4 regions of the Streptomyces sp. NPDC058326 genome follow, and region 1 is predicted to be linked to each of the others. Evidence: riboswitches for the same ligand, from Rfam matches in the RefSeq annotation. Region 1 holds a riboswitch; each other region holds the start of a gene.
What was found. A riboswitch is a leader RNA that binds a small molecule or an ion and turns the genes downstream of it on or off. The one in region 1 is predicted to bind cobalamin.

Region 2: another riboswitch for cobalamin. It lies ahead of ACFVYX_RS23120 (energy-coupling factor ABC transporter permease); the one in region 1 lies ahead of ACFVYX_RS24195 (ribonucleoside-diphosphate reductase subunit alpha).
Region 3: another riboswitch for cobalamin. It lies ahead of cobN (cobaltochelatase subunit CobN); the one in region 1 lies ahead of ACFVYX_RS24195 (ribonucleoside-diphosphate reductase subunit alpha).
Region 4: another riboswitch for cobalamin. It lies ahead of ACFVYX_RS33605 (ABC transporter substrate-binding protein); the one in region 1 lies ahead of ACFVYX_RS24195 (ribonucleoside-diphosphate reductase subunit alpha).

The regions. Positions count from the first base shown of each region.
Region 1 covers NZ_JBHVZO010000014.1:16,303-20,886, forward strand. The annotation lists gene mctP (monocarboxylate uptake permease MctP) at 1-1,191, shown strand, start outside; gene ACFVYX_RS24190 (GNAT family N-acetyltransferase) at 1,296-1,796, shown strand; cobalamin riboswitch at 1,818-1,984, shown strand; gene ACFVYX_RS24195 (ribonucleoside-diphosphate reductase subunit alpha) at 2,116-4,497, shown strand; gene ACFVYX_RS24200 (ribonucleotide-diphosphate reductase subunit beta) at 4,497-4,584, shown strand, end outside.
Region 2 covers NZ_JBHVZO010000013.1:17,716-22,299, reverse strand. The annotation lists gene ACFVYX_RS23135 (energy-coupling factor ABC transporter ATP-binding protein) at 1-695, opposite strand, end outside; gene cbiQ (cobalt ECF transporter T component CbiQ) at 692-1,441, opposite strand; gene ACFVYX_RS23125 (energy-coupling factor ABC transporter substrate-binding protein) at 1,448-1,945, opposite strand; gene ACFVYX_RS23120 (energy-coupling factor ABC transporter permease) at 1,942-2,640, opposite strand; cobalamin riboswitch at 2,669-2,903, opposite strand; gene ACFVYX_RS23115 (PTS-dependent dihydroxyacetone kinase phosphotransferase subunit DhaM) at 3,076-3,516, opposite strand; gene dhaL (dihydroxyacetone kinase subunit DhaL) at 3,513-4,133, opposite strand; gene dhaK (dihydroxyacetone kinase subunit DhaK) at 4,160-4,584, opposite strand, start outside.
Region 3 covers NZ_JBHVZO010000003.1:306,893-311,476, reverse strand. The annotation lists gene cobN (cobaltochelatase subunit CobN) at 1-1,646, opposite strand, end outside; cobalamin riboswitch at 1,724-1,857, opposite strand; gene ACFVYX_RS07000 (cobalamin biosynthesis protein CobG) at 1,936-3,228, shown strand; gene ACFVYX_RS06995 (precorrin-8X methylmutase) at 3,225-3,878, shown strand; gene ACFVYX_RS06990 (precorrin-2 C(20)-methyltransferase) at 3,875-4,584, shown strand, end outside.
Region 4 covers NZ_JBHVZO010000034.1:27-4,610, reverse strand. The annotation lists gene ACFVYX_RS33615 (ABC transporter ATP-binding protein) at 1-604, opposite strand, end outside; gene ACFVYX_RS33610 (FecCD family ABC transporter permease) at 601-1,656, opposite strand; gene ACFVYX_RS33605 (ABC transporter substrate-binding protein) at 1,872-2,927, opposite strand; cobalamin riboswitch at 3,014-3,138, opposite strand; gene ACFVYX_RS33600 (cold-shock protein) at 3,259-3,465, opposite strand; gene ACFVYX_RS33595 (hypothetical protein) at 4,015-4,242, shown strand; gene ACFVYX_RS33590 (CsbD family protein) at 4,317-4,490, shown strand.

The DNA of each region.
Region 1 (4,584 bases):
CTCCAGCTCGTCGGCATCCAGGCCGTCCTGGACGTGATGGGCGTCGGCGGCGGCGAGACCACCCACTGGTTCATCAAGGACCTGCCGCTGCTCATCGCCTTCGGCGTCCTCGCGGCGTACACGTACTCCTCGGGCCTCCGCGCCCCCGCGCTCATCGCCTTCGTCAAGGACACCCTGATCTACATCGTCATCGCGGTGGCGATCATCTACATCCCGATCAAGCTGGGCGGCTTCGACGAGATCTTCGCCAAGGCGGGCGAGGCGTACGCGCAGACCAACCCGGCCACCGACAAGCCGCGCGGCTCGCTCGTCCCCGGTGAGGCCGGCCAGTGGACGTACGCGACCCTCGCCCTCGGCTCGGCGCTCGCGCTCTTCATGTACCCGCACTCCATCACGGCGACCCTGTCGTCCCGGAGCCGCGAGGTCATCCGCCGCAACACCACGATCCTGCCGCTGTACTCCCTGATGCTGGGCCTGCTCGCGCTGCTCGGTTTCATGGCGATCGCCGCCGGCATCCAGGTGAAGAACGGCCAGCTCGCCATCCCGCAGCTCTTCGAGACGATGTTCCCGGACTGGTTCGCGGGCGTCGCGTTCGCCGCGATCGGCATCGGCGCGCTCGTCCCGGCCGCGATCATGTCGATCGCCGCGGCCAACCTCTTCACCCGCAACATCTACAAGGACTTCATCAAGAAGGACGCGACCCCGGCGCAGGAGACCAAGGTCTCCAAGATCGTCTCGCTCCTGGTGAAGGTCGGCGCGCTCGCCTTCGTCCTCACCATGGACAAGACGGTCGCGATCAACTTCCAGCTGCTCGGCGGCATCTGGATCCTGCAGACCTTCCCGGCCCTCGTCGGCGGTCTCTTCACCCGCTGGTTCCACCGCTGGGCGCTGCTCGCCGGCTGGGCCGTCGGCATGGTCTACGGCACGGTCGCCGCCTACGGTGTCGCCAGCCCGACCCAGAAGCACTTCGGCGGCTCCTCCGCCGAGATCCCGGGCATCGGCGAGATCGGCTACATCGGCCTCACCGCCTTCGTCCTGAACCTCGTCGTCACGGTCGTCCTCACCTTCGTCCTCAAGGCCGTCAAGGCCCCCGAGGGCGTCGACGAGACCTCCCCGTCCGACTACACGGCGGACGCCGGTGACGCCGGCGTGCAGACCGAACTCCCGAAGGTCGGCGCCCAGACGCACTGACCCGACGGTACGGCCGCACGCGGCCGGCCCCCAACACACGGGCCCGGGCTCTCCACCAGGAGACCCCGGGCCCCTTCGCGTCCCCCGCCGGGCACACTTTCCTCATGGACTTCACGATCAGGGCGGTACGGCCCGAGGAGTACGAGGCCCTCGGCGAACTCACCGCGGGCACCTATCTGAACGACGGGCTGCTGAAGTACGGGGCCCAGGACTCCTACCTGGAGGTGCTCCGGGACACCGCGCGCCGGGCCCGCGAGAGCGAGGTGCTCATCGCCGAGGACGCCGAGGGACGACTCCTCGGCGGGGTGACCTTCGCCACCGGCAACACCACCTGGGCGGACATCGCGGTCGACGGCGAGGCCGAGTTCCGGATGCTCGCCGTCACCCGCGAGGCCCGCGGCCGGGGCGTCGGAGAGGCCCTCGTACGGGCCTGTATCGACCGCGCGCGGGCCCTCCCCGGGTGCGAGCGGCTCGTGCTCTCCACGGACGCGACGATGGTCGCCGCGCACCGGATGTACGACCGCCTCGGCTTCGTCCGCACCCCCCACCGGGACTGGGAACCGATCCCCGGCCACTCGCTGCGCACCTACGCCCTGGAGTTCTGAGCCGAGGGCGACACACAACATGTGGGGGGTGCCGCGAGCGGTGCCCCCCACATGTATGCTCATGCTCGCTGTCGACGCAGGGGAATCCGGCGCGAATCCGGAACTGTCCCGCAACGGTGTGCTTCCTACGGATACGACCCGTCCGTACGAGGTGAGTCCGAGCACCTGCCGCAGCGCACCCGGTCCGACCGTTCCGGGTGCCACTGACGTCCGGGCCTCGCGGAGTGGGCCGGTGGAAGCGTCGCGTCCGACGTTACGGACGCACGCATGCCCGCCTTCCCCCGCCGCGGCCCCGAGCCGAGCGAGGGAGAGCCCCCACGTGACCATCGCGCCCGCCGATCCGGCTTCCGCCGAGGTTTCCGCGGTCGAGAGCGACGGACCCGGGACCGTACTGCTGCGGACCCTGACCGACCTCACCGCCGATCTCCCCGACACCGACCCCGGCAAGGTCGCCGCCGCCGCGCTCCGCGGCCGCAGCGCCGCGTCGGACGAGGCGGAGCTGCGCGAGCTGGCCACCGAGGCGGCCGCGGGCCTGATCGCGGAGGACCCGGCCTACTCCCGGCTCGCGGCCCGGCTCCTGACGATCACCATCGCCGACGAGGCGGCCGGCCAGGGCGCGTTCTCCTTCTCCGCCTCCGTCGCCGTCGGTCACCGTGAGGGTCTGATCGCCGACCGCACCGCCGAGTTCGTCGCACTGCACGCGAACCGGCTCGACGCGACCGTGGACACGGCCGCCGACGACCGCTTCGGCTACTTCGGCCTGCGCACCCTCTACTCCCGCTACCTGCTGCGCCACCCGATCACCCGCAAGGTCATCGAGACCCCGCAGCACTTCATGCTGCGCGTCGCCTGCGGTCTGGCCGAGGACGACTCGGCCCGCGCGCTCGACGAAGTGACCGCGCTGTACGGCCTGATGAGCCGCCTGGACTACCTCCCGTCCTCCCCCACGCTCTTCAACTCCGGCACCCGCCACCCGCAGATGTCCTCCTGCTACCTCCTGGACTCCCCGCAGGACGAGCTGGACTCCATCTACGACCGCTACCACCAGGTGGCGCGCCTCTCCAAGCACGCGGGCGGCATCGGCCTCTCGTACTCCCGCATCCGGGCCCGCGGTTCGCTGATCCGCGGCACCAACGGGCACTCCAACGGCATCGTGCCGTTCCTGAAGACCCTCGACGCCTCCGTCGCCGCCGTGAACCAGGGCGGCCGCCGCAAGGGCGCCGCCGCCGTCTACCTGGAGACCTGGCACGCGGACATCGAGGAGTTCCTGGAGCTCCGCGACAACACCGGCGAGGACCAGCGCCGTACGCACAACCTGAACCTGGCGCACTGGATCCCGGACGAGTTCATGCGCCGGGTGAACGCCGACGCCGACTGGTCGCTGTTCTCCCCCGCGGACGTGCCCGAGCTCGTCGACCTGTGGGGCGAGGAGTTCGACGCCGCCTACCGCGCCGCCGAATCCCGGGGCCTGGCCCGCAAGACGATGCCGGCCCGCGACCTGTACGGCCGCATGATGCGGACCCTGGCCCAGACCGGCAACGGCTGGATGACCTTCAAGGACGCCTCGAACCGGACGGCCAACCAGACCGCCGAGCCCGGCACCGTCGTCCACTCCTCGAACCTCTGCACCGAGATCATCGAGGTCACCAACGACGGCGAGACGGCCGTCTGCAACCTGGGCTCGGTCAACCTCGGCTCGTTCGTGGACGCCGCGACCCAGGACATCGACTGGGAGCGCCTCGACGCGACCGTCCGCACGGCCGTCACCTTCCTCGACCGGGTCGTCGACATCAACTTCTACCCGACCGAGCAGGCGGGCCGCTCCAACGCCCGCTGGCGGCCGGTGGGCCTGGGCGCGATGGGGCTCCAGGACGTCTTCTTCCAGCTGAAGCTGCCGTTCGACTCGGCGGAGGCCCGCGCCCTGTCGACGAGGATCGCCGAGCGCATCATGCTGGCGGCCTACGAGGCCTCGGCCGACCTCGCCGAGCGCAACGGCCCGCTGCCCGCCTGGGACAAGACCCGCACGGCCCGCGGTGTCCTGCACCCCGACCACTACGACGTCGAGCTGACCTGGCCGGAGCGCTGGGCGGCGCTGCGCGAGCGGATCGCGACGACCGGCATGCGCAACAGCCTCCTCCTCGCCATCGCCCCGACCGCGACGATCGCCTCGATCGCCGGCGTCTACGAGTGCATCGAGCCGCAGGTCTCCAACCTGTTCAAGCGCGAGACGCTCTCCGGCGAGTTCCTCCAGGTCAACTCGTACCTGGTCGACGAGCTGAAGAGGCTCGGCGTGTGGGACGCCCAGACCCGCGAGGCGCTGCGCGACGCCAACGGCTCGGTGGCCGGCTTCACCTGGGTCCCGGCCGAGGTCCGCGAGCTGTACCGGACGGCGTGGGAGATCCCGCAGCGCGGTCTGATCGACATGGCCGCCGCCCGTACGCCGTTCCTGGACCAGTCGCAGTCGCTGAACCTGTTCCTGGAGACACCCACCATCGGCAAGCTGTCGTCGATGTACGCGTACGCCTGGAAGCAGGGCCTGAAGACGACGTACTACCTGCGCTCCCGCCCGGCGACCCGGATCGCCCGCGCCGCGCAGGCGTCGACGGCCGCCGCCACCATCCCCGTACAGCAGGCGACCCCCGACGCGGACGCCCTCGCCTGCTCCCTCGAAAACCCCGAGTCCTGCGAGGCCTGCCAGTAATGAGCTCCACCGAACAGAAGAACCTCCTCGACCCGGGCTTCGAGCTGACCCTCCGTCCGATGCGCTACCCGGACTTCTACGAGCGCT
Region 2 (4,584 bases), on a different contig from region 1:
ACCGGGCCCGTGCGCAGCCCGGCGGGGGACAGTACCGCCGCCTCGTCCGCCCAGCGCAGCGCCAGATCCACGTCGTGCGTCGCCATGAGCACCGTCGTACCGGTCTCCCGGAGCCGCCGGAGCGCGTCCAGCAGCCGTTCCTGCCCGTGCGGGTCGAGCCCGGCCGTCGGCTCGTCCATGATCAGCACCCGGGGCCGCATCGCCACCGCGCCCGCTATCGCGGCCCGCTTCCGCTGCCCGTAGGACAGCAGATGCGTCGGCCGGTCCGCGAGCGCCGTGATGTCCAGCGCCTCCAGTGCCTCCGCCACCCGCAGCCGTACCTCCTCCTCCGGCAGCCCCAGGTTCATCGGACCGAACGAGACGTCCTGGGCCACCGAGGCGGCGAACAGCTGGTCGTCCGGATCCTGCGTCACCAGCTGCACGATGGTCCGCAGCCGGGTCAGCCCCTTCCGGTCGTACGCCACCTCGGCCCCGTCCAGGAGCAGCGACCCGCTCCCGCACCGGAGCCCGCCGCTCAGCAGCCGCAGCAGCGTCGTCTTGCCGCTGCCGTTGCGGCCGAGCAACGCGACCGCGCGCCCCTCCGCCACCGAGAAGTCCACGCCCGACAGGACCGCGGGCCCGTCCTCGTAGGCGAAGCCCGCGTTCACCAGCTCCACGACGGGGAGCGCGGAGGGCGGAGGCGTCGTAGACGTCACGGCAGGAACCTTTCCAGTACGAGGGTGAGGGCGACGAGGCCCGCGAGCAGCACGCCCGTCGCGGCGAGGAACCGGCGGGAGAGCGCGCACGCGGGCACCAGAACCCGCAGCGTCCCGTCGTACCCCCGCCCCGCGAGCCCCGACTGCAGGCGCTGCGCCCGGTCGAAGGCCCGCACGAACGTGGTCGCGCCGAGACCGGCGAGCGAACGCCAGGTCGCGGCCCGGGTGGTGTGCCCGAGCCGTGCCGCCTGCGCCTGCCGGATCTTGGACAGCGCGTCGAGCAGCAGGAAGATGATCCGGTACATCACGAGCGCGACATCCACCACCGGCGCCGGCACCCCCGCGCGGACCAGCCGGGGCAGGACATCGGAGACCGGCGTGGTGAACGCGAACAGCAGCACCCCGAGCGAGGCCGACGCCGTCCGCAGGAGCAGCTCGACCGCCTGCACCGGACCCCCGGCGGCCGGCGCGACAGGACCACGGTCGCCGCCCACCTCCAGGAGCAGCGGAATCGCGCCCGTCACACAGAACGCGAGGGGAACGCGGAACGCCCGCCACAGCGCCCGGCCCGGCACACCGGCCGGACCGAGCAGCACACCGAGCGTGGCGGCTGCCACGAGCGGCGCGCCCGGCCACGGTGGCAGGGAGACCGCGCAGAGGGTCAGACCGAAGCCGAGCAGCGCCTTCTCGGCGGGGTGACGGCGGCGCCAGCGACTGCTGTGCGCCGCCGCGTCGATCGGCAGCATCGGTGGCTACGCGTCCCGTCCGTCGACGCCCGCGCCCCCGGAGCCGCCCACGCCCCCGCCCTTGGCGCCGCTCCCCATGCCCTGACCGTCGGGGACGCCCGGGGCCGCGCTCTGACCGTCGGGGTTGCCCGGGGCCGTGCTCCGGCCACCCTCCACGCGTCCGGCGGAGACCTCACCCTCTCCGGCGCCCCGCGCGGCCTCCGCCCGCGCCGCCCCCTGCCTGCGGCCTCGCCGCAGCCCGAAGTAGTACGCGAGGACGCCCGCGCCCAGCGCCGCCTGGAGGGAGAACAGCGCGGACTCGATCTCCCCGGACGGCGGCTCGTACAGGGGGCTGAACCACGGTTCGTAGTCCGGCCGGAGCTCCGTGATCGCGGTCTCCGCCTCCGCGTCCGCCCCCGCGAACGGCTCCTCCTTGTGGTCCCCGAGCCCCAGCGCCAGCGGCAGTACCGCAAGCGCCGCGACGACGAACAGCAGCAGGGCGTTGATCTTCGCGTTCCGGCTCATCGCGCGGTCGCCTCCTCGCGTCGCGCCGCCGGGCGTCCACCGAGGACGCCGAGCCGGGTCAGTTCGCCCTTGCTGGACTGCGTCAACAGCCGCATCACGAGCACGGTCAGCAGACCCTCGCTCACGGCCAGAGGGATCTGCGTCAACGCGAAGATCCCCCCGAACTTGGCGAGCGCGCCGGCCACACCGCTCCCCGGGTCGGGGAAGGCGAGCGCCAGCTGCACGCTGGTCACGCAGTACGTGGACAGGTCGGCGACGAACGCCCCGGAGAAGACGGCGACCATCAGGGGCGCACCGGACCGGCGCAGCAGCAGGTACGTCCCGTAGCCGGCCCAGGGGCCGACGATCGCCATCGAGAAGACGTTCGCGCCGAGCGTGGTCAGCCCGCCGTGGGCGAGCAGCAGGGCCTGGAAGAGGAGTGTGATCGTCCCGAGGACCGCCATGATCGGCGGCCGGAACAGGATCGCACCCAGACCGGTACCGGTCGGATGCGAGCAACTACCCGTCACGGACGGCAGCTTGAGCGCCGAGAGGACGAAGGTGAAGGCGCCGGAGGCGCCGAGCAGAAGGGTGGACTCGGGGTTCGACCGTACTTCACGGGTCAGCGCGCGGACCCCGTGGACGACGAACGGCGCGGACGCGACGCCCCAGGCGGCCGCGTGCACAGGGGGCAGATACCCCTCGGCTATATGCATGGTTGGGAGACCCTCTCCAGCACCTCGTGGATGGACAACGCACCCTGGCCGGTCTCCTGGCTGACGGTCATACGTCCGGCTCCGCCTTCCCACACCACGACGGTCTCCCGTCGCGGTCCAGTGGCTTCCCCGGGGGAGTTCCCCGCGGGGGTGGAGCCGGACATCCCGATCACAGTGGCGAGGGCCGCACCGGTACTGCACCGGTTTCCCGTACACCAAGGCGCTGTGACACTAGTGCGTTGACCAGGTGCATCACAACACGGTCGCCACCCGGTGTGACTTCTCGCTCACTGCACCGCAGTTCCTGAGCGCGGCGCGCACGCGCTCCGCGCGGCCGCTCCCGGCGGCCGGGCGTGCGCCCTGCGCGGTCCCTCTCCCGCCGGCGCACGCCTCGGGAAGCCGCTCCTCACCGCCGGGCGTGCGCCCCCCCCGTGGTCACTCCTTCCGGTAGGCGTACGCCTCCGACGCCGCAGCCGCCACCGCGCCGAGGTCCCCGCCCGCGCTCGCCGTGACCAGGGCGGCGACCGCGCCCTCAACGAACGGCGCGTCCAGGAGCCGTGAGTCCTCGGGCAGCTCGTCGCCCTCGGCGAGCAGCGCCTTCACGGTGAGCACGGCGCTCCCCAGGTCGACCAGGATCGCCACTCCGGCGCCCCGGTCCACGGCCTTCGCCGCCTGGCGGATCAGCTCGGAACTCGTCCCCAGGCCACCGTCCGGGGTCCCGCCGGCGGGGGCGATCGGCGCCAGGTCACCGCCGCCGGCGAGCCCGCGGGCCAGCTCGGTCACGGCGGTCGCGACGGCGGCACTGTGCGAGACGAGCACGATGCCGACGGGCGCGGAGCCCCCGGGGGCCGCCGCGCCCCCGGCGGCCGCGCTCATGACGCTCCCTCCGTACGCGCGGTCTCGTCGAGCGCGGCGAACAGCAGCGCCGATGAGGCGGCCCCCGGATCCTGGTGCCCCACGGACCGCTCGCCCAGATAGCTGGCCCTGCCCTTGCGCGCCCGCAGGGGTACGGTCGCGAGGGCGCCCTCCCCGGCGGCGGCGCGGCCCGCCCCGAACGAGGCCCGCAGGCCCTCCACGGCCGGAACGAGCGCGTCCAGCATCGTCTTGTCCCCCACCTGCGCGCCGCCCAGCTGAGACACCGCGGACACACCGGAACCGAGGGCCTCGGCCAGCTGCTCCCTGGTGATCCGCTCGACGTCGCCGAGGGTCTTGCCGGTACGGCGCAGCAGTGTGCCGTACAGCGGTCCCGACGCGCCGCCCACGGTGGAGATCAGCTGCCGTCCGGCGGTGGTGAGCACCGCACCGGGTGTCGCGGGCGGCTCCTTGGCGAGGGTCTCCGTGACGGCGGTGAACCCCCGCCTCAGGTTCGTGCCGTGGTCGGCGTCGCCGATGGCCGAGTCCAGCTCGGTGAGCCGGTCCGCCTCACGGTCGACGGCCCCGGCCACCGCGGCGAGCCAGCGCACCAGGAAGTCCGCGCCGAAGGTCTCCGTCATGCCGGTCCCCTCTCCCATCCCTCGTCTCACCGGCCCCAGCGCAGCGCGGGCGTCTGTACGGGCGCGTCCCACAGGCGGAGGAGCTCCTCGTCCACCTCGCACAGCGTCACCGAGCAGCCGGCCATGTCGAGCGAGGTCACGTAGTTCCCGACGAGGGTACGGGCCACCGGCACCCGCCGCTCGCCGAGCACGCGCTGCACCTCCGCGTTGAATCCGTACAGTTCGAGGAGGGGAGTGGCACCCATGCCGTTCACCAGCGCGATCACGGGCCCGGACGGGCGCAGGTCCTCGACGACGGCGTGGACGGCGAAGTCCGCGATCTCCCGGGAGGTCATCATCGGCCGCCGCTCGCGGCCCGGTTCGCCGTGGATGCCGATGCCCAACTCCAGTTCGCCCGCGGGGAGATCGAATGTGGGGCTGCCCTTCGCGGGGGTGGTGCAGGCGCTCAGGG
Region 3 (4,584 bases), on a different contig from region 1:
TCGCCGAGTGCCGCGTCGGGGCCGCAGGCGGCGGACAGGCCGGCGTTCTTGCCGGGCAGCCACTCCAGGTTGCCGTGCTTGCCCAGGTGGACCATGGCGTCGGCGCCGAAGCCGCCGTCCTCGGCGCGGGCGGCGATCCAGCGGTAGGCCGCCAGGTAGTGGTGGGACGGCGGGAGATCGGGGTCGTGGTAGATCGCGATCGGGTTCTCACCGAAGCCGCGCGGCGGCTGGATGAGGATCAGCAGGTTCCCGCGCCGCAGGGCCGCGAGGACGATGTCGCCCTCCGGGTTGCGGGAGCGGTCGAGGAACATCTCGCCGGGCGCCGGGCCCCAGTGCTCCTCGACGTGGGTCCGCAGCTCCTCGGGGAGCGTCGCGTACCAGCGCTTGTAGTCGGCGGCCGGGATGCGGACCGGGTTCCGGGCGAGCTGTTCCTCCGTCAGCCAGTCCTGGTCGTGGCCGCCGGCCTCGATGAGGGCGTAGATCAGCTCGTCGCCGTCGCCGGAGACCAGGCCGGGAAGCTCCTCGGCCGGCCCGAAGTCGTAGCCCTCGGCGATCAGCCGGCGCAGGAGGGAGACGGCGGAGGCGGGGGTGTCGAGGCCGACGGCGTTGCCGATGCGGGAGTGCTTCGTCGGGTACGCGGAGAGGACGAGCGCCAGCTTCTTCTCGGCGTTCGGGATGTGCCGCAGGCGCGCGTGGCGGACCGCGATCCCGGCGACGCGGGCGGCGCGCTCGGCGTCGGCCACGTACGCGGGCAGACCGTCCTCGTCGATCTCCTTGAAGGAGAACGGGACGGTGATGAGCCGGCCGTCGAACTCGGGGACGGCCACCTGGCTCGCGGCGTCCAGCGGGGAGAGGCCCTCGTCGTTCTCCTCCCAGGCGGACCGCGAGCCGGTCAGGCACAGGGCCTGGAGGATCGGCACGTCGAGCGCGGCGAGCGCCCCCGCGTCCCAGGCCTCCTCGTCGCCGCCGGCCTGCGCCTCGGCGGGCTTGGTGCCGCCGGCGGCGAGGACGGTGGTGACGATGGCGTCGGCTGCCCGCAGCTCCGCGAGGAGTTCGGCCTCGGGGGCGCGCAGGGACGCCACGTACAGCGGGAGCGGCCGCGCGCCGGCGTCCTCGATCGCGTCGCAGAGGGTGCCGACGAAGGCGGTGTTCCCGCTCATGTGGTGGGCGCGGTAGTAGAGCACGGCGACCGTCGGGCCCTCGGTGCTCCTCGGGGTGCGCTCCAGGGGTCCCCAGGTGGGGGCGGCGGCCGGGGCCTCGAAGCCGTGGCCGGTGAGCAGGACGGTGTCGGAGAGGAAGCGGGCCAGCTGCTCCAGGTTCGCGGGGCCGCCGTGCGCGAGGTAGGCGTGCGCCTCGGTGGCGACGCCGACGGGGACGGTGGACGTCTCCATCAGCTGGGCGTCGGGTGCCTGTTCGCCGCTGAGGACGACCACCGGCTTCCCGGCGGCGCGGACCGCGTCCAGGCCGTCCTCCCAGGAGCGGAGACCGCCGAGCAGCCGTACGACGACGAGGTCGGCGCCGTCCAGGAGACCGGGCAGCTCGGCGAGGGGGAGACGGGAGGGGTTGGCGAAGCGGTACTCCACGGGGCCGCCGGCCGCGCGGGCGCTGAGCAGGTCGGTATCGGAGTGCGACAGCAGCAGAAGCATGGCGAGCGCAGGCCTTCCTCGGGGTTGTCCGCGCCCCGGGTGGTCGTGTGGGTTGGGGCCTCCCCTGCTCGGGCGAAGCCGAGAGCCTGGGGAAGGGAGTTCCTGACTCACCCGTTCCGTTTCCGGGACGGGCTCACAGTGGCGGGACCGCGCCGGAGTCTCACCGGGCTTCCTCCCCGGGGTCCTGGGACCCCATGCCGATCTGCATCCTAGATCGTGGTGCCGAGGGGCGGGGCGGGCCGCCGAGTCGGCCTGATCACACCCGGTGGGCGCCCGGTGGCCCGTGGGTATGCTCGCCGCCATGCCGCCCACCCCACCCACGACGCCCGAACCGGGCGAAGCTCGCATACGGGACCGTGGCGACGCCTGCCCCGGGGCGCTGCGTCTGCACCCCGCCGAGGACGGCCGCCTCGCCCGACTCCGCCTGCCCGCAGGGCGCCTGACACTCCATCAGGCCGAGGCGCTCGCGACCGCGGCGGAGACCCTCGGCGACGGGCGGATCAGCATCACCTCGCGCGGCAACGCGGAGCTGCGGGGCCTCGCGGACAACTGCGGCGGCGAGCTCGCGGCGCTCCTCTCGGCGGCGGGCCTGCTGCCCTCCGCCACCCACGAACGCGTCCGCAACATCGTCGCCTCGCCGACCGCGGGCCTCGACGGACTCGGATGCGCGGACGTGCAGTTGTGGGCACGCGAGCTGGACACCGCCCTGTGCGCCGAGCCCCGGGCGGCTGCTCTTTCCGGCCGTTTCCTCTTCGTCCTGGACGACGGGCGAGGGGACGTGGCCACGCTCGGCGGAGATGTGAAGTTGATCGCAGGCGCCGACGGATCCGCCGCCCTGTGGCTCGGCCCTCAGGTCTTCCGGCTCGCCGCGGCCGACGCCGTACGGGCCGCCCTCGTCGCCTCCCTCACGTTCCTCGACGCCGCCGACGCGGCCGGGAACGGGGCCTGGCGGCCCCGGGAACTGCCCGACAGCCATGTGCCGGACTGGGCCGGGGCCCTGGCACGTGCGGGGATCGCGGCCGAGCCCGTACCCGTACCGCCGCTGCCCGCGGCCACGCCACCCGCGCCCGGCGTCCTGCCCGGCGGCGCCCTGCACGTCCTCGCACCGCTCGGCCGGCTGACCTCGGCTCAGCTGCGGGCCCTGCTGCCCGCCCATGAGATCCGGCTGACACCGTGGCGGGGAGCGGTCGTCGTCTCCGGAGCGGCCGTCGCCGAAACGGCCGCCGGGACCGAAGCCGCCACCGCCCGGCTCGCTGCCCTGGAGGCGTACGGGCTGATCACCCGGCCCGACGCCCCCGGAGCCGGAGTCACCGCCTGCACCGGGCGGCCCGGGTGCGCCAAGTCCCTCGCCGACGTCCGGGCGGACGCCCTCACCGCGCCCGCCGGGCCGCTGCCCGTGCACTTCTCCGGGTGCGCACGCGGCTGCGGACACCCGTACGGCCGCTGGATCGAGGTCCTCGCCACCGGCGACGACACCTATCTGGTGGACGGCGTCCCCACCCCCCGCACCTCCCTGTCCGCAGCGGTCGCGGCGGCTCGCGGCCCGTCGACCCACACGACCCCACCGCCCCACACGAGATGAGCGAGAGCGACACCATGTTCGACTACGAGAAGGACGGGACGGAGATCTACCGTCAGTCCTTTGCCACGATCCGCGCCGAAGCGGATCTCGCGGGCCTGCCCGCCGACGTCGCCCAGGTGGCGGTCCGGATGATCCACGCCTGCGGCATGACCGACCTCGTCCAGGACCTCGCGTACTCCCCCGGGGTCGTCGCGAGCGCCCGCGCCGCCCTCCGCGCCGGTGCGCCGGTCCTCTGCGACGCACAGATGGTCGCGAGCGGCGTCACCCGCCGACGGCTGCCCGCCGACAACGAGGTGCTCTGCGCGCTCTCCGACCCGTCCGTGCCCGGGCTCGCCGCAGAACTCGGCACGACCCGCTCCGCCGCCGCCCTCGAACTGTGGCGGGACCGCCTCGAAGGCTCCGTCGTCGCCATCGGCAACGCGCCCACCGCCCTCTTCCATCTCCTGGAGATGGTCGCGAAGGGGGCCGGGAAGCCCGCCGCCGTCCTCGGCATACCGGTCGGCTTCATCGGCGCCGCCGAGTCCAAGGACGCCCTCGCCGCCCAGGAGCTGGGCCTCGAGTACCTCGTCGTACGGGGCCGTCGCGGCGGCAGCGCGATGACGGCCGCCGCGATCAACGCGATCGCTCACGAAGCGGAGATCCAGGCATGAGCACCGTGACCGGCACCGCGAACGACACCACGACCGGGTCCGGGCCCGGCAAGCTGTACGGGGTCGGCCTCGGCCCCGGCGACCCGGACCTGATGACGGTGGCGGCCGTGAAGGCCATCGCCGGCGCCGACGTGATCGCGTACCACTCGGCCCGCCACGGCCGCTCCATCGCCCGCTCGATCGCCGCCGAGCACCTCCGCGAGGACCACATCGAGGAGCGGCTGATGTACCCGCTCACGGTGGAGACCACGGACCACCCCGGCGGCTACCGGGGCGCCCTCGACGACTTCTACGAGGAGGCCTCGGCCCGCCTCGCCGCGCACCTCGACGCGGGCCGCACGGTCGCCGTCCTCGCCGAGGGCGACCCGCTGTTCTACGGCTCGTACCAGCACATGCACAAGCGGCTCGCGCACCGCTACGACACGACCGTCATCCCCGGTGTCACCTCGGTCAGCGCCGCCGCCGCCCGCCTCGGCGAGCCGCTCTGCGAGGCGGAGGAGGTCCTCACGATCATCCCCGGCACCCTGCCGGAGGACGAGCTGACGGCCCGGCTCGCGGGCACCGACTCGGCGGTCGTCATGAAGCTCGGCCGCACGTTCCCCACCGTGCGGCGGGCCCTGGAACGGTCCGGCCGGCTCGACGACGCCCGGTACGTGGAGCGGGCGTTCATGGCGGGCGAGCGGACGGAGAGGCTGGCGGAGGTCGA
Region 4 (4,584 bases), on a different contig from region 1:
GGATGTCGAGGTGGTTGGTGGGTTCGTCGAGGAGCAGCTCGCGCGGCTCCTGGGCGAGGGCGCGGGCGATCTGCACGCGCTGGCGTTCACCGCCGGAGAGGGTGCGCCAGGGCTGCCGGGCCCGGCCGGTGAGGCCGGTGCGTGCGAGGGCGGAGCCGACGGCGGTCTCGTCGGCGGCCGAGGGGGGCGTCCAGGCCCTGCGGTGCGGCACGCGGCCGAGACGTACGACGTCGGTGACGGTCAGATCGGTCTGGGTGTCGGCCTGTTGCTCGACCGTGGCGAGGCGCCGGGCAACCGTCCGGCGGCCGAGGCCGGCCAGCGGGTCGCCGTCGAGGGTGACGACCCCGGAGTCGGGGGCGAGGACGCCCGCGAGGAGGCGCAGGAGGGTCGACTTCCCCGAGCCGTTGGGCCCGAGGAGACCGGTGACGGTGCCGGGAGTGAGGGTGACGCTGACCCCGTCGAGGACGAGGGTGCCGCCGGCGGTGCGCGAGACCCGGTCGGCGCGGAGCCCGATGCCCGCACCCGCGCACGTGCTCGCCTCCACGGTCGTGTCCGTGCTCGTCACCACAGCCGTGCCCGTGTCGGCGGTCGGGCTCGGGGTCATCGGGGGCTCCTGGTGCGGTACAGGACGAGGACGAAGGCCGGGACGCCGATCAGCGAGGTCACCACGCCCACCGGCACCTCCTGGGGGTCGAGGACCGTGCGGGCGAGCGTGTCGGCCCAGACCAGGAACACCGCCCCGGCCAGGGCGGTGACCGGCAGCAGCCGGGCGTGCCCCGGGCCGGCCAGGGCGCGGGCGGCGTGCGGCAGGACGAGGCCGACGAAGCCGATGGCTCCGGCGGCGGAGACCAGAGCGGCCGTCAGGAGGGCGGTGACGCAGAGGAGGACGAGCCGCGTCCGGGCGACGGCGACGCCCAGCGCGGCGGCGGCCTCCTCACCGAACGCGAACGCGTCCAGCGTCCTCGCGTACCCGCCGCAGACCAGCAGGGCCGCCGCGAGCACCGCGCCGCACACTCCCACGTCGCCCCAGCCGGCCCCGCCGAGCGAACCGAGCAGCCAGAAGAGCACGCCCCGCGTGGTCTCGGCGTCGGCCGCCGTCATCACGACGAAGGAGGTGAGGGCGGAGAAGAGCTGCATCGCGGCGACGCCCGCCAGTACCACCCGGTCCGTCGAACCGCCGAGGGTGTGGCTGAGCAGCAGGACGAGCGCGAAGGAGAGCACCGCTCCGAGGAACGCCCCGCCGGTGACGGAGAGGAGGCCGCCGCCGATGCCGAGGACGACGACCGCGACCGCGCCGGTCGAGGCGCCCGAGGAGACCCCGAGGACGAAGGGATCGGCGAGCGGATTGCGCAGCAGCGACTGCATCACCGCGCCGCAGACCGCGAGTCCGGCTCCGCAGACGGCGGCGAGGAGGGTGCGGGGCAGCCGGAGCTCCCACACGATGCCGTCCCGGATCGGTGAGACCTCCGGGGCCTCTCCGCCGAGATGGGCGGCCACCACGGACCACACGTCACCGACGCCGATGTCCGCCGGGCCGATGGTGATGGCGACGGCCACCGAAACGGCCAGGACGGCAAGGCCGGTCACCGCCCACAGCAGCGCCGCGCCCCCTCCGCGCACGACGGCGACCGCCCGGCCGGGCGAAGCCCCGCCCACCGCCTCGCGGGGCGGGGGCACGGTCACGCCGCCGGGCGCGGTACTGGCCCCATCGGGCGGGGGCTCGGCCCCACCGGGCAGGCCCGCCGAAGCGCCGCGCGAGGCGCCGGCCCGTCCGGGCGGGATCGCCGACTCACCGGCCGGGGGCCCGGCCCCACCGGGCTGGCCCCCCGAAGCGCCGCGCGAGACTTCGGCCCGGCCGGCAGGTTTCGGCGTCACTTCGCGAGACCGTACGTGCGGAGGGCCGCCGCCACCTTCTCGACGCCCTCGACGGTACGGACGGTCGGGTTCATGGCCTGGCCGCTGAGCAGGACGTACCGCTTCTTCCGTACCGCCGTCATGTTCCGGGTGACCGGATCGGACTCCAGGAACTCGATCTTCTTGGCGGCGCTCTCGGCGGACTGCGAGCGGCGGGTCAGGTCGCCGATGACGAGGACGTCCGGGTCACGGTCGGCGACCGTCTCCCAGTTGATCTGGGGCCACTCCGCACGGGTGTCGTCGAAGACGTTCTTCGCGCCCAGCGCGCGGGTGACGATGCCGGGGGCGCCGCAACAGCCCGCCATGTAGGGGGATTCGGCGTTGGCGAACCAGTAGAGGACGGTGACGTCCCCGAAGTCGCCCCCGGCGGTGGCCCTCGTCACCCGGGAGGAGAGCTCCGCGACCAGCTTCTCGCCGCGCTCAGGGACCGCGAACACCCGTGCCAGGTCGCGGATCTCGCCGTACACGGTCTCCATGGTCAGGGGCCGGGTGCGGATGCCGTCGCCGTCGCCGCTGTTGTCCTTGCCGACGCAGTCGGTGGGCGAGAGGTAAGTGGGGACGCCGAGCTCCTCGAACCGCTCGCGGGGAGCCACCCCGCCCTTGCCGAGGGTGTACGCGAAGGACGCGGCGGCGAAGTCGGGTTCGGCGTCGAGCACCTTCTCGAAGGACGGGTAGCGGTCGGCGAGTCGCGGGACCTTCGCGTTCTCCTTCTCCAGTCCCTTGAGCACCGGGTCGGTCCAGGTGGCGGTGCCCACCATGCGGTCGGCCAGACCGAGGGAGAGCATGATCTCCGCCGTTCCCTGGTCGAGGGCGACGGCCCGCCGCGGCGGCCTGTCGACGGTGACCCGTCGGCCGCAGTTGTCGTCGATCGTCACCGGGTACCCCTGCCGCGGGCCTCCGGCCGTGTTCTTCGAGGGCTGTACGGCGGATCCGCCGCCGCAACCGGTCACGGTCAGGAGCAGGGCGCCGGCCAGCAGGAGGGCGGCGGAGCGGGCGGGATGTGCGAAGGGCACGGGAATTTCCTCTGCGGCCACGGCTCATACGCGGAGCCTGTCGTACGGAGCTCCCCGGCCGACAGCGTGCCGCCGGGGCCGCCAGCAGGTCTTCGGACTCGGGGTCATCCGGACGGAGCGCCTTCCCGGGCCGTCGTGCAGCCCAGTGGCCGATGCTCCGCCCGTCGCCCTCACCGCTGCGCGTCAGTTCCGGTCTCGCACCGGATTCCCTGACCCGTGCGCGTACCCGTTCGGGTGCGCGCAAAGGTACGACTGGCTTCGGCACAGTACCACCGGCCCGCTCCCCCGCCCGGGGCGCCGCCGGTGGCACGCGCGTCCGTGCCGCTGGACGTCAGACGCGCAGTTCCCTCGCCTCGAAGCGGCCGTCACCGAGGACCAGGACGAAGGAGACCTGCTGCCCCTCGGAGAGCGAGTGCTGCTCGCCCTCGATGTCCGCGGCGCTGAAGTAGACCTGTTCCTCGGAGCCCACGGGAAGGACGAATCCGTACCCGCCGGCGCGGTTGAAGGACTGCACGAACCCTTTGCTTCTGCCTTCCACGGCGGCCTCCTCGTCGTCATGGGCGACACGGCCGAGGGGAGAGGACGCCCGTCCCGGCCGCATCCGCGTCTCAGGGGACTTGTACCCCGCCGGCCCGTTCTTCGCCCGTCGTCGTGGACGAGCGGACGCTCCTCGCCGCCGCGGCCACGAGCCCGGCGCCGGACCGGCGGGCCGCCGCGCCGGCCTGTGTGCGCACCCCTCCCCCGAGTCTCGTACAATCTTCAACAGAGGCCCGGTGCCGGAGATCCCCCGTGTCCGACACCGGGCCTCGCCCTGCCCTGAGAGGTACGCGACAGGTACGCGCCTCCGTCGGACCCCGCCGCCCGGGTACGCGATCCTCGCCGTGATCCGGGCGATGCGCCGCGCCGACTCCTCGGGAGCGCCCACCGGCCGAACGATGTGGCTGACGGTCGGCCGCACGATCGCCTCGCACCGGCAGGGGCCCGAAAGATCCCGTGAGGCACTGTTTCGTCCGGGCGTCATCGGGCAGCAGCACCTCGTGCCACCGGCGGCCACCGGGGCGCGTACAGCTGCGTCAGGGAGAGGACCATGAGCCACCACGACAGGCACGGCAGCGACCAGGACTCCCACCCCGAGCCTCCGCGGACCACACCGTCCGGGGCGGAGGGCGAGAGCGGGGACGCGGAGGCACGACGGCAGGCGGAGGAGGCCGTGCGGGGCGGGCCGGATCGCGACGATGAGGAGGCGCACGGCAGCACCGCCAAGCGTCAGGCTCCCGGGGTCGGCCGCGAGGAACAGCGGAGACCGCACCCGTGAGTCGCGCGAGTCCCGTGCGTAGCTCTCCCGTTTCCGGGAAGTCGCAGGTCGAAAGAGATTTCAGGAGGTGTCGCATGTCCGCCGGTAAGAAGGCGAAGAACGCCGCACAGACCGCCAAGGGCAAGGCCAAGGAAGCCACCGGCAAGGCTGTGGGGAACGAGAGCCTGGAGATGCAGGGCCGGGTCGAGCAGGCCAAGGGCGATGCGAAGCAGGCGGGGGAGAAGGCCAAGGACGCGTTCAAGCACTGAGGAGCGCGAACGGCCGGCGGACCGGGCCCACCGAGGCCCGGGCGCTACTCCACCAAGCCCAGCCGAGCCGACACCCCCCCCACCCCCCCCCCCA